DNA from 2 places in the Tatumella terrea genome. Region 1 is predicted to be linked to the other one. Evidence: predicted binding sites of a transcription regulator. Region 1 holds the regulator's gene; the other holds the start of a gene.
The links. Region 1 encodes Fur, which represses iron uptake genes when iron is present. Its sites were predicted from a motif close to ATAATAATGAGAACNACTATCAA; they were not measured.
Positions count from the first base shown of each region.

Region 2: the regulator Fur is predicted to act here: its motif matches at 3,971-3,993, upstream of fhuE (ferric-rhodotorulic acid/ferric-coprogen receptor FhuE).

Region 1 covers NZ_BAAAFX010000017.1:117,745-124,141, reverse strand. The annotation lists gene pgm (phosphoglucomutase (alpha-D-glucose-1,6-bisphosphate-dependent)) at 1-1,305, opposite strand, end outside; gene seqA (replication initiation negative regulator SeqA) at 1,335-1,880, opposite strand; gene ybfF (esterase) at 2,119-2,886, shown strand; gene ybfE (LexA regulated protein) at 3,047-3,322, shown strand; gene fldA (flavodoxin FldA) at 3,455-3,985, shown strand; gene fur (ferric iron uptake transcriptional regulator) at 4,324-4,770, shown strand; gene dalD (D-arabinitol 4-dehydrogenase) at 5,067-6,397, shown strand, end outside.
Region 2 covers NZ_BAAAFX010000018.1:216,774-223,170, reverse strand. The annotation lists gene ABD035_RS14270 (gamma-glutamylcyclotransferase family protein) at 1-136, opposite strand, end outside; gene ABD035_RS14265 (NAD-dependent succinate-semialdehyde dehydrogenase) at 876-2,267, opposite strand; gene ABD035_RS14260 (YncE family protein) at 2,583-3,677, opposite strand; gene fhuE (ferric-rhodotorulic acid/ferric-coprogen receptor FhuE) at 4,080-6,296, shown strand.

The DNA of each region.
Region 1 (6,397 bases):
GGCATCATAGTGCTGCTGTGGATTCAGTCCGGTAACCGCAGTGATTTCCGCTGCCAGCAGGCACATGATGATCCCGTCTTTATCCGTCGACCACGGCGTACCGTCGAAGCGCAGGAAAGAGGCACCGGCACTCTCTTCGCCGCCAAATCCCAGACTGCCCTCAAACAGGCCATCAACAAACCATTTAAAGCCGACCGGAACCTCTATCAGCTGACGACCAATATCCTGTACCACCCGGTCGATCATCGCACTGGAGACCAGTGTCTTACCGACGGCTACGTCGGCGGACCACTGCGGACGATGGCGGAACAGATAATTGATCGCTACCGCCAGATAATGGTTTGGATTCATCAGCCCGGACGGCGTGACAATACCGTGACGGTCATAATCCGGATCATTGGCAAACGCCAGGTCAAACTTGTCGCGCAGCGCCAGCAGTCCCGCCATTGCACATTCAGACGAACAATCCATACGAACCACACCGTCTTTATCCAGATGCATAAAGCGGAAGGTCTGATCGATGGCGTCATTTACCAGCGTAATATTCAGCTGATAATGTTCCGCGATACGCTGCCAGTAGGCAATACCGGAGCCACCGAGTGGGTCCACACCCAGCGTGAGGTTCGCTTTTTTAATGGCGTCAAAATCGATAACCCCGGCCAGTCCTTCGACGTAGGGCTGGATCAAATCTTCTTCACGGATACGTCCGCTGGCCTTAGCTTCCGCCAGGGTCATACGTTTGACGTCTTTTAAAGCGTCCCGGATTAACTGATTCGCCCGGGCTTCGACGACTTTCGTGACATTGGTATCGGCCGGTCCGCCATTCGGTGGATTATATTTAATCCCTCCGTCTTCCGGCGGGTTGTGTGATGGCGTGATCACAATACCATCGGCCAGCACTGAGCTATGTTGATTATGCTGCAGGATAGCGTTAGAAATGGCCGGAGTCGGCGTATAACCATTGTCCTGCTGGACAATCACTTCCACCCCGTTGGCGACCAGAACTTCCAGCACGGAGATCATCGCCGGTTCAGATAACGCATGGGTATCTTTACCCACATAGCAAGGCCCGGTAATCCCGTTTTTGCTGCGTTCTTCTGCAATTGCCTGGGCAATCGCCAGAATGTGCGTCTCATTGAAACTCTGACGCGCGGAACTGCCACGGTGACCGGAGGTCCCGAATTTCACCGCATGATCATTGTCAGACAGATCCGGTTTCAACACATAATACTGTGATGTCAGTTGCGCGACATTAATAAGATCGCTCTGTTGAGCAGGTTGTCCTGCCCGTGGGTGACTGGCCATTGCCGTTTCTCCCTAACGCTAAGTTCGGATTAAATAGTCCCGCAAACTTTGTCAGCAAGTTCCTGAGGAAACTTCATCGACTGCATAATGTGTTCGATCATGCTGCATTTGCGGCCGGTATTGGTATTGGTGATCACCCAGTAAGGTGTTCCCGGAATATGTTTTGGTTTAGTATGCGTACCGCTCTGTAACAGCGTCTGCTCATCACCCGCGAAGTAGACACGTGTACGTCCCTGCATCGTCGTGGTTGCCTGACGGAATTCCTGAGGATCCAGACGATACAGGGTCGACAGCACCATCATAAAGCGGTTAACAGCGCGCTTTTGTTCCGCGTATTCATCGGACAATAACAACTCACGCACGGTACGAACACGATCCTGCGGGCGCGATTCAACACGCGCACTGGCCAGTAGCGAAGTTTCCTTACTGTCAGCCTTCTCATCGGGGGTATCAGTGATTGCCTGCTCAGAAACCTTAAGCATTCTGCGCAAAATATCGGAGGCACTTTCGCCGATATGACGTGTATGGCTGGCAATATAGCGATAAAGCTCATCGTCTACTTCAATCGTTTTCATCTTTTTCCGTACTGTTATGGCTAATGTAAAATTCCGAATAATGGCAGTATACCGGAAATAATCTGATATTCTGCCCCGGTAAATTACCAGTTGATTATAAAATTAAACAGAGACAAGCAGGTAGAACTGAATTACCGTTCAGGTAAAAGTCAGAATATGCCTTAGAATCCCCTGCCGGATTTCCTGAATAGTCACCCATGATACCCTAAGCCAGGGTCGCAACCGTAAGAACTTTGCCATGATTTTAAACAGTCGTCTGCAATCTGCACAAATTGATGAAGAATCATCCCCGGTTCTGCTGATCCACGGCCTTTTTGGCAGTATGGATAACCTGGGCGTGCTGGCCCGTCACCTGCATCCGCACCGCAGTGTCTTACAGGTGGACGTTCGTAACCATGGCCGTTCTCCGCGGGCCGCCGGGATGGACTACGCGGCGATGGCACAGGATATGTTGCAGACGCTGGATAGCCACCAGCTGGATAAGGTGGATGTGATAGGTCATTCGATGGGTGGCAAAATAGCGATGGCGATGACAGCGCTGGCACCGGAGCGGATCAACCGTCTGGTCATTATTGATATCGCGCCCGTCAATTATCAGACCCGCCGGCATGATGCCATTTTTGCCGCACTTCAGGCCGTCAGCGACGCAGGCATCCGCCAACGGGAAGCTGCGGCGCAACTGATGCGCCCGCTTCTGCAGGATGAGATGGTCATTAATTTCCTGCTGAAGTCATTCCGCCAGGGGGAGTGGTTATTCAATGTGCCGGCCCTGTGGGATAATTATACGACCATCTCCGGCTGGGAAGCATGTCCTGCCTGGCCTGGCCCTGCCCTGTTTATCCGGGGCGCCTTATCCCCGTATCTGGATAATCACTATCGCGAGCCCCTTCTGGCGCAATTTCCTGCGGCGAAAGCCCATATAATTGCCGGGGCCGGTCACTGGGTCCATGCAGAAAAACCCGATGCGGTGATAAGCGCGGTGCAACGTTTTCTGCCCGTAGCCTGAAATCCAGTGACCGGGCGTGTTTTAACATTGGCGTCTGTCATCTCACTGGAGTATGATTGCGCGCTAAAATTTTATCGTGTGCTTTTAACATGATAACCGTATTCATTCATCACTATGCTGCGTGTATCTGATACATCGCAGGTGTTCAGTTTCAAAAATCATGGCAAAAGAAAATACGGATCGTACTACGCTCGATTTATTCGCGAATGAACGCAGACCCGGTCGCCCCAAAACCAGTCTGCTTTCCCGTGACGAACAGTTACGGATAAATAAACGCAACCAGCTAAAACGGGACAGAGTGCGCGGATTACAGCGGGTAGAGCTTAAAATGAACAGTGAAGTGGTCGATGCCCTGAATTCACTGGCGGCAGAACAGCAGTTGAGCCGCAGCGAACTCATCGAACAAATCATCCTGGCGCAACTGAAAAAGAATTGAGTCTGTGTTGCGCACTCAGGGATAAATCTGACTCGTTTACAAGTACCGCACATATCTCAGGTCTGCTATTATTCGCGCATCTGTACTGAAATTACATTCATCTGATTCGAAGATTCAAGAGGTTAACCCCACATGGCAATCGTAGGCATCTTTTTTGGCAGCGATACCGGCAACACTGAAAACATCGCAAAAATGATCCAGAAACAATTGGGTAAAGACGTTGCTGAAGTGCACGACATCGCTAAAAGTACCAAAGAAGATTTGGACGCTTTCGATATTCTGTTGCTGGGGATCCCGACCTGGTATTACGGTGAAGCACAGTGTGACTGGGATGATTTCTTCCCGACGCTGGAAGAAATTGATTTTAACGGCAAACTGGTGGCACTGTTCGGCTGCGGCGACCAGGAAGACTATGCGGAATACTTCTGTGATGCATTAGGGACACTGCGCGACATCATCGAACCCAAAGGTGCGGTCATCGTCGGGCACTGGCCGACAGAAGGCTACCATTTTGAAGCCTCTAAAGGACTGGCCGATGATAAACACTTCCTGGGCCTGGCCATTGATGAAGACCGCCAGCCAGAACTGACCAACGAACGTGTCAGCCAGTGGGTCGTCCAGATTTCCGATGAACTGCAGCTGAAAGAAATCCTCAACGCTTAGTAGGGTTTTTTGTATCAGTTGTGATAGTGTTCACTTCAGCATCTGCAGAGCCGGCTAAAATGACCGGCGGGCTCTGAGCTATTTTTCCCGGCATGTGTGCATCAGTTTTTACGTGGGTGCGATTTCCGGGAATATCTTTTTTGTATCAGATTGTCACTATCCCTGGCAGGCCTGCATTTTGCGGTGATCCGCGATTTTTCCTCAGGGAAAACCGGCCCGGACCTGTTGTTTCAATTTCGATACTTCGGTTCTATAATGGACCTAAAAAAATAAGGTCATTACCGAACTTCATGGCGCTTTGCCAAAGTCATTTTCAAAAGTAACAGGACAACAACTGCATGACTGACAATAACTCCGCACTGAAAAAGGCTGGTCTGAAGGTCACGCTTCCGAGACTGAAAATTCTGGAAGTTCTTCAGGAACCTGAATGCCATCACGTCAGTGCGGAAGATTTGTACAAACGCCTGATCGATATGGGCGAAGAAATTGGTCTGGCGACGGTGTATCGCGTACTGAACCAGTTTGATGATGCGGGTATCGTTACGCGTCATAACTTCGAAGGCGGTAAGTCAGTCTTTGAATTGACCCAACAGCAGCACCATGACCATCTGATTTGCCTGGATTGTGGCAAGGTTATTGAGTTCAGCGATGAGTCAATTGAACAGCGTCAGCGTGAAATTGCCAAACGATTTGGCATTAAGCTGACCAACCACAGTCTTTACCTGTATGGTCATTGCACCACCGGCGATTGCCGCGAAGACGACACGTTACATAACGATAAATAAGCGTTCCTCTTGTTCGTTTCGTACCAGGCCGCCTCAGCGGTCAATGTCTTCTGCCGGTGACAGACCGGTCGTCTTCTTAAAACCGTGACCCTGTCGCGGTTTTTTATTACCCCAATGAACCATAGCGCTTTCTTATGACTAAAACCCTTTGATTTTAAAGGTCTCTGTACCGGTTTTTCAGCCCCGTCCCTGCCCTTTCTCCCCTGCTTTCCTCTGTGGCAATTTTAATCTGCCGGATTTTCATGGTAAGGTTACCAGTAACATCATGACTATCTGTTACAGATTAAGGAATGCATTTGACTACAAAAAGAACTGAACAATCGGTCTGGCTGCATCTTGGTGCAGGTGCTTTTCATCGGGCTCATCAGTGCTGGTATCTGAATGAGTTACATGAAAGCGGGGATACCCTCTGGTCTGTTTCTCTGGCCAATATTCGTAACAGCAGCACACAGCAGACACTGAAACATCTCGAACAGCAGCAAGGACGTTACACTCTCGAAGTTATTTCTCCTGAAGGCAATATCGCCTACAAAACTCTCTCAGTCATTAACAACGTCATCCTCTGGGACCCGCAATTACAGGCATTAGTCAGCGAAGGTTCCCGCCCTGACACCAGAATCATCTCTTTTACCGTGACCGAAGGCGGTTATTTCCTGACTGACGACGGCCATCTGGATCTGAATGCAGCACCTATACAAAGTGATCTTGCCGGTACCGCAGACACGGTTACCCTGTATGGTGCTCTCTATAAGATCCTGTCTGCACGGCGGGAAAATAATGCAGGCCCGGTCACGCTGCTGAGTTGCGATAACCTTCGCAGTAACGGTGAAAGTTTCCGTCGCGGATTAACAGAATTTGTTGCCGCCCGTGAAGATGGCGCATTAGCTGAATGGCTGGAACAGAACATCAGTACGCCGGACGGAATGGTTGACCGTATTACTCCCGCGTCAGATGACGGTCTGCTGCAGCGCCTGCGGGCGCAGGGGATCAAGGATGATAATGCGCCGGTCAGTTGTGAGTCATTCACACAATGGGTCATGCGCGATGATTTTATTGCCGGTCGTCCGGCGCTGGAGAAGGCAGGCGTGGAGTTCGTGGACGATGTCATCCCTTATGAAGAAGCTAAAATCCGCGTTCTTAATGCCAGCCATAGCGGTATCGCCTGGGCTGGAGGGTTACTCGGTAAGGAATATATTGACCAGAGCCTGTTACCTGAAGTCCGTCAGTGGATCACTGAGTATGTCAGCCAGGACGTGATTCCGGCCCTGGGTGACTCACCGATCGATTTAAACCGCTACTGTCAGACGGTGCTGCAGCGTTTTGGTAACGAACGGGTACGTGACACCTGCCAGCGGGTTTCCTCTGACAGCATTGCCAAATTGCATGAATTTATTGTTCCGACCCTGAAGGCACGCTATCAGCAACAGCAGACGCCGCAGGCAACGCTTCGCCTGGTGGCGCTCTGTTTCCTGTTTATGCAGAAATATGCGAACAATACCCTGCCCTTTGAGTATCAGGATCGGGCGAATGACAGTGTCGATTTCCGGGCAGTTTTTGCCAGCGATGATCCGGTGGCCGCCTTCGCCGGTCAGCAAAAGTTATTAGGGTCTCTGGCCGGAGAGCCACA
Region 2 (6,397 bases), on a different contig from region 1:
CGGCTGCGGCTCCCCGGCCACTTGCAAAGTATCTCCCGTGGATGGTTCCGGCTTGCCACTCACCGCCGATATTTTCCAGCAGGCAGGCATTGCACTGGCCGGGGCGTAATGTTCCGTAGACGAAAAGGGGAGTCATAAGTACCTCATCAGTAGCAGGGGGCTGTATTCTGCCAACATACCCGGCGACAACGGCTAACACAAGGCAGAAGAGCATGGTGAATGCCGGCCTCTGTGACGGATGCCGGAGTGACGGACCTCCGTATCCCAGCAAAGCCAGCTGTTTCGCCGGTCCGGCCGCCCTGAGGGGATACCCGGTACGAAAAGTGTTATGAATGTCGTCAGCCTGTGAGTCTGTCGTCTGTGGTACAGAACGCGGCGATCAGATAAAAATAAAGATGATACCTGGCCTGCGGATGAAGGATATCAATGACTTTTTAATCAGCTCAGTTAAAGCGGATATTGACCGGGGCGATGGCTATATCCTTACGTTAAGCGTTTGAATGAATATAAATTCCTGATCATGCTTTGAAGAAGTGTGAATTAAGACGGGTGGCAACCTTTTTCCGCTTCACCCCGGGCCCGAATTTTCGGGCCTTACTTGCTTAAGTGACCGGCGTCAGGGTTATGGGTCATTCGACAGCATTTTTGCCAGCGTGATTTTGGGGATAGATGACGGGATTACCGGGATGACTGGCAGAGACGCAGGGACCATGCCCCCCGGAGACATCCCCCTGACCGGGGATCACTTCCCTACAGCGCTGTTAATTCTTATTGGTGCTTCTGAGCATTTTCCCTGCCGGGAAAGGCGGATAAAAAAGCCCCGTGCAGAACGGGGCTATCACACCGGGCCGGGTCAGCAGACCGGGCGCGGCGGGTCAGAACGGTGCATCAATATCCACAACGTCGATCAGTTTGTGGTTAACAAACTCTTTCAGGCCCAGGCCGAGCAATTCACGGCCATATCCCGAGCGTTTTACTCCGCCGAACGGCAGATCCGCTTTAACCATGGTCGGGTGGTTGATAAAGACCATCCCGGTGGTGATTTTTTTTGCCAGGGCATAACCGTAGCGGGTATCCGCTGTGAATATTGAGCCTCCCAGCCCGAAGTGCGAGTCATTAGCAATACGCACGGCATCTTCGTCATCCCGGGCCTTAATAATCATGGATACCGGGCCAAAGAACTCTTCATACCATGCCGGGTTATCCGGTGTGACATTGGTCAGTATGGTCGGCTGAACAAAGGCACCTTGCTGCGGAACCTTCTCACCGACTTCTGTGGCGATCGCACCATGTTTGACGGCATTTTCAATCTGTTTCCGCACGCTATCCGCCGCCCGCTGTGATGAAAGAGGGGCCAGTTGCGTGCTGCTGTCCATCGGGTCACCGGCTTTCAGTGCAGCGACACCGGCGGTGTATTTTTCCAGGAAAGTATCATAAATTTTTTCGTTGATGATCATCCGCTTGGATGACACGCACACCTGGCCGGCATTCCAGTGCCGCCCGAACACTGCCCATTTGACGGTCTTATCCAGTTCCGCATCGGCCAGTACTACAAAGGCATCCGTACCGCCCAGTTCCAGGGTAGATTTTTTCAGGTATTTTGCGGCCGTCTGCGCCACACTGGCCCCGGCCTTTTCTGACCCGGTCAGGGCTACGCCGTGCACACGCGGATCCTTCAGTACGTCCTCAATTTTATTGTGTGGCAGGAACAGATTGGTGAATCCGCCGGCAGGTAGCCCGGCATCCAGCATCAGTTGCTGGAAGGCTTCGGCACACTGAGGCACATTAGAGGCATGTTTCAGCAGCAAGGTATTACCCGCGGCCAGCTGCGGGGCCAGAATACGGGCAATCTGATAGAACGGAAAGTTCCAGGGCTCGATGGCCAGAATGACGCCGAGGGGCTGGTGGACCAGTACGGCTTTGCCTTCCGCCGGGTCGGTCACCGGTAGCGGCTCGTCTGCCAGCAGTTTGCCGGCGTTGTTCACGTAGTATTCGAATATTGCGGCAGATAATTCTACTTCGGCTTCTGCCTCGGCAAGGATCTTGCCCATCTCCAGGGTGATGATTTTGGCGAATGCTGTTTTCCTTTCCCGCAGGATATCTGCGGCTTTCTGTAACACTGGCACACGGTCACTGATGGAAAGCACACGCCATTGTTTAAAGGTTTCATCGGCACGGGTGATCGCCGCGGCGATTTCGCTGTCGGTAGCATCCGCAAAAGTTTTTATCGTTTCACCGGTGTAGGGATTAATGGTTGAAAATGGCATAAAGCGTACCTTCTGTTAACCGGCCGGGCGTATTGCCTCAGTCCGTAGGGGGGATTTTTCCCCGGGGTGTCATTACTCTTTCGTTAAGTGATTTATAAGTAAAGATGACCGGATATTCCAGATGGCACGCTCTATTGGTGTTATAGGTCACATTTTTTAGTATTTTCAGGTGATTACCCTTAATATCTGCAAGGGTATGACGGTCTCTGTCCTGGACAGCAAAGCCCTATAGCGTGGATGTCGCGGATAATTCCGGCAGACCCGGGCGGCCTGCCGGAAAGGCGGCTTACCTTACATGCCCGTAGACTGAAGGACTCAGTTCAGGGAGATGCGAACAATGCTGTCAGGGCCTTTGGTTGACATATCTTTATTAAAGTCCTGTTTCACGGTGACATACAGGGTATTACCGTCCGGAGAAACCAGCAGACTGTTCGGGTGACTGCTGAACGACCAGTGATGTTTTACGGCATAGGTGGTGCCGTCCAGTACCAGCACTTTCTTCGATTCACGCTGGCTGATATACAGTTCATTGCGTTTTGCATTGAATTTAATGCCCAGCGCATCGCCCGGCAGACGTTTAATCACCTTACCGGTATGTTCATCAAAGACCAGGGTGGTTTTTTGTTTTGAATCATCGGTGACAAACAGACGTCCTGTGGCAGGATCTTCAGCCATATTCAGGAACAGATACGCTTTGCCATCTTCCGCCGTCAGGCGTTTTTCGATTTTATGGCTGTGCGGATTAATGACCAGGATTTCCCCGCCGCCATTGGCGGCGTAGATTTTGTCCGTCAGCGGAGAATAAATGATCCCGGTGACCCATTTACCGGCATTTTTGATCCGTGTTTTCAGGCGAAAAGTGCGGGTATCCACGACGGAGATAAAGCCCGGGTCGGCCACAGCCCCAACGTATAATTCATTGCCATGCCATAAGATTTCACGTGCGCCTATCGCATCACCCTCTTTATCTTTACCTCCGAACATCAGACGCTGCAGCACCTTACCGGTCTGTGCATCGACTTTCGAGACCCCGCCATCCAGCGTATTTGTGGTGTAAAACACCTTGCCTTGCGCATCGGTCGCCATCCCAAAGTTTTTCAGGTCGGTGTGCGTTTCCCCGACCACTTTGAGTGTGCGCGGATCCAGACGGTACAGCACACCGCCGTTCACATTTTTAAAGCTTTGCGCACTGGCGACATACAGAACACCTGCCTCCTGTGAGTAGGCCATTTCATACAACCCATCGCCTAATTCACGCTGAGTCAGAGACTGATCAGCCGGCGCGGTTTTCGTGGCGGTCACGGCCGGAGGCGGAGCTTTTCCGGCAGGGGCCTGGCAGGCAGTCAGGCCAAAGGTCGTGGCAATAGCAACAGCCAGTGCAGCGTTACGTGCGCTGAATAATGGTTTCATTCTTAGCTCCGGAAGGGTGAAAGGCGGCGTTCAGTGCTGACTTTCAGTAGCAAATAGTAAAAAGAATGAGAAGCATACGCATTAACCATTAAGAAGTAAATCTTGCGATGCTGCGTGAGCAGACCGGGAAGTGCAAAGGAAAGTATTTACCGGTTAATTTAGTCTTTAACCGGTATGATTTTTGATTAATGTTTATGTATCAGCATCTTAAATTAAAACATCCGTCACTTTTATTACTTTTATACAAATGGTTATATTTAGAAATGTAACTTTTTAGTATTTCCTGAAAAGAAATAATTATCATTATCCTTATCATTCTTTATCTGGTAGCCGGGTAATGGGCTGCGGCTTCCGGGTAAACATTATAACAACGTTCGTCATTCATCTTTGTCAGGGGATAACATGTCCGGCAACCATCATGCAGGGGCTGAAGACAGCATTCTGTCGTTTCGCCATCGTACGTTTCGTGTCTCGTTGCTGGTTCTCGCTGTTCAGTGGAGTATCGGCTCACTGGCCGCTCAGGCCGCAGACAGTTCTGCCACACCAGCCACCGACAGTAATGTGTCAGACTTAGTCGTTACCGGCAGTCCCGGGGCCGCGGATAGCGGGAAGAAAACCGATTATACGGTACAGACTACCCGTGCCGGCACAAAAATGCTGATGACACCCCGGGATGTCCCTCAGTCACTGAGCGTAATCACTCAGGCCAGAATGAAGGATCAGGATCTGCAATCCATCGGGCAGGTTCTGGCCAATACTACCGGTGTTTCGGCGGATCTGGTGGACAGTGAACGTTCTGAATATTATTCGAGGGGCTTCAAAATCAGCAGTTTTACCTTCGACGACATCCCCACCTCGGTGAATGATGACTGGAACTTTGGTGATGCGGCTTCAGACACCGCAATCTACGACAGAATCGAGGTAGTGCGGGGGGCCACGGGCCTGATGACCGGAGCCGGAAATCCCGCCGCCTCGGTTAACATGGTCCGTACACAAGCCGACAGCAAAACCTTCACCGGAAATCTGACCGCCAGTTATGGCACCCGCAATAACCAGCGTTATGTGGCGGACCTTTCGGGCCCTCTGAATGCGTCAGGCTCATTGCGTGGCAGGGTGGTGACGGGCTATCAGGATCAGGACAGCTGGCTCGACCGCTATCATAAAACCAGTAAGTTCTTTTATGGCGTGGCCGGGGCTGACCTCAGTGAACGGACAACGCTCTCGCTGGGCTATGATTATAATGATACCGAAACCGGTAACCCGACCTGGGGGGGCTTACCGGATTTCTACAGCAACGGTGACTTAACGCATTATCGCCGCAGTCTCAACTCTGCCGCTGACTGGACGCGTTATAACACCAACTCGCACAAGCTGTTAGCCAATCTGGTGCATCATTTTGATAACGGCTGGATATACCGTATCAACGGCACACATGCGATCAGTACCTTTAATGACAAACTGCTGGATGTGATGACATACCCGGATGAGGATACAGGCGAAGGGGCGACCGGGTTTGGCAGTAAGGATCGCGGACACCGTTCCCTGGATTCGGTCGATACCTATGCCAGCGGACCGTTCAGTCTGCTGGGGCGTGAGCATCAGTTAATGGCAGGGATCAGCTATAGCCGTCAGCATAATGCCACTTACAGTCAGGACGGCATTACGGATGCGGATAACTACGATATCTCAGCTGCCGATATGGGGGTGTTTGATAATCACTGGAGCGGGAATATTGCCGAACCTGAATGGCAAAGCTGGTATGTGAATGCTAATGATATTGTCCGGCAGAAATCGGCCTATACGGCGGCACGATTCTCACTGGCTGACCCGTTGACACTGATTGCGGGTGCGCGTTATACCCAATGGAACACCGACGGCACCAGCGGGAATATGGCGAAAAATAACATTACCCCGTATGCGGGGCTGGTCTATGACATCAACGATGCGCTGTCGGCTTACGCCAGTTATACCTCCATCTTCCTGCCACAGACTTACCGGACGGGGTCCGGTCAGACACTGGCCCCGGTGACCGGAAAAAGTTATGAAACGGGTCTGAAATCTGACTGGCTGAATGGCCGGCTGACGGCGACCTTCGCGGTATTCCGCATAGAACAGGACAATGTCGGTCAGGAAGAGAACGGGGTCTACGTCAATAATAGCAGTGAACAGGCTTACACCGCGGTTAAAGGCGCCGTCAGCAAAGGGGTTGAGTTTGAGCTTAACGGTGCGGTCACGGATAATCTGGAAATGACGTTTGGCGCAACCCGTTATGTGGCCCGGGATGCTGAGGGGCGTTTCAATCCGGAACAACCACAGACATCTCTGAAGCTCTTTGCACGCTATCAGGTGCCGTCGATGCCTGATTTAACCGTCGGTGGGGGCGTCAACTGGCAAAACCGCATTTTTGACGATGTGACCGGTGCGGACGGTGAGACCGTACGGGTGTATCAGAGCAGTTATCCGCTGGCAGCTCTGTTTGCCCGTTATCAGGTCACTCGTCAGCTCTCGGTACAGGCAAATATCAGCAACCTGTTTAACCGGACCTATTACAGTTACCTGAACAATTATGTGTATGGCGCTCCACGCAGCGCGTCGGTCAGCCTTTCTTATCAGTTCTGACCGGTGAAAAAAGATCCGGGCCATAGGGACAATGGCATGGGTTGACGTGTGTTCAATCTACCGGAAATAGCGGTGATTTAGCTGACGGCTACCCCCGTTAC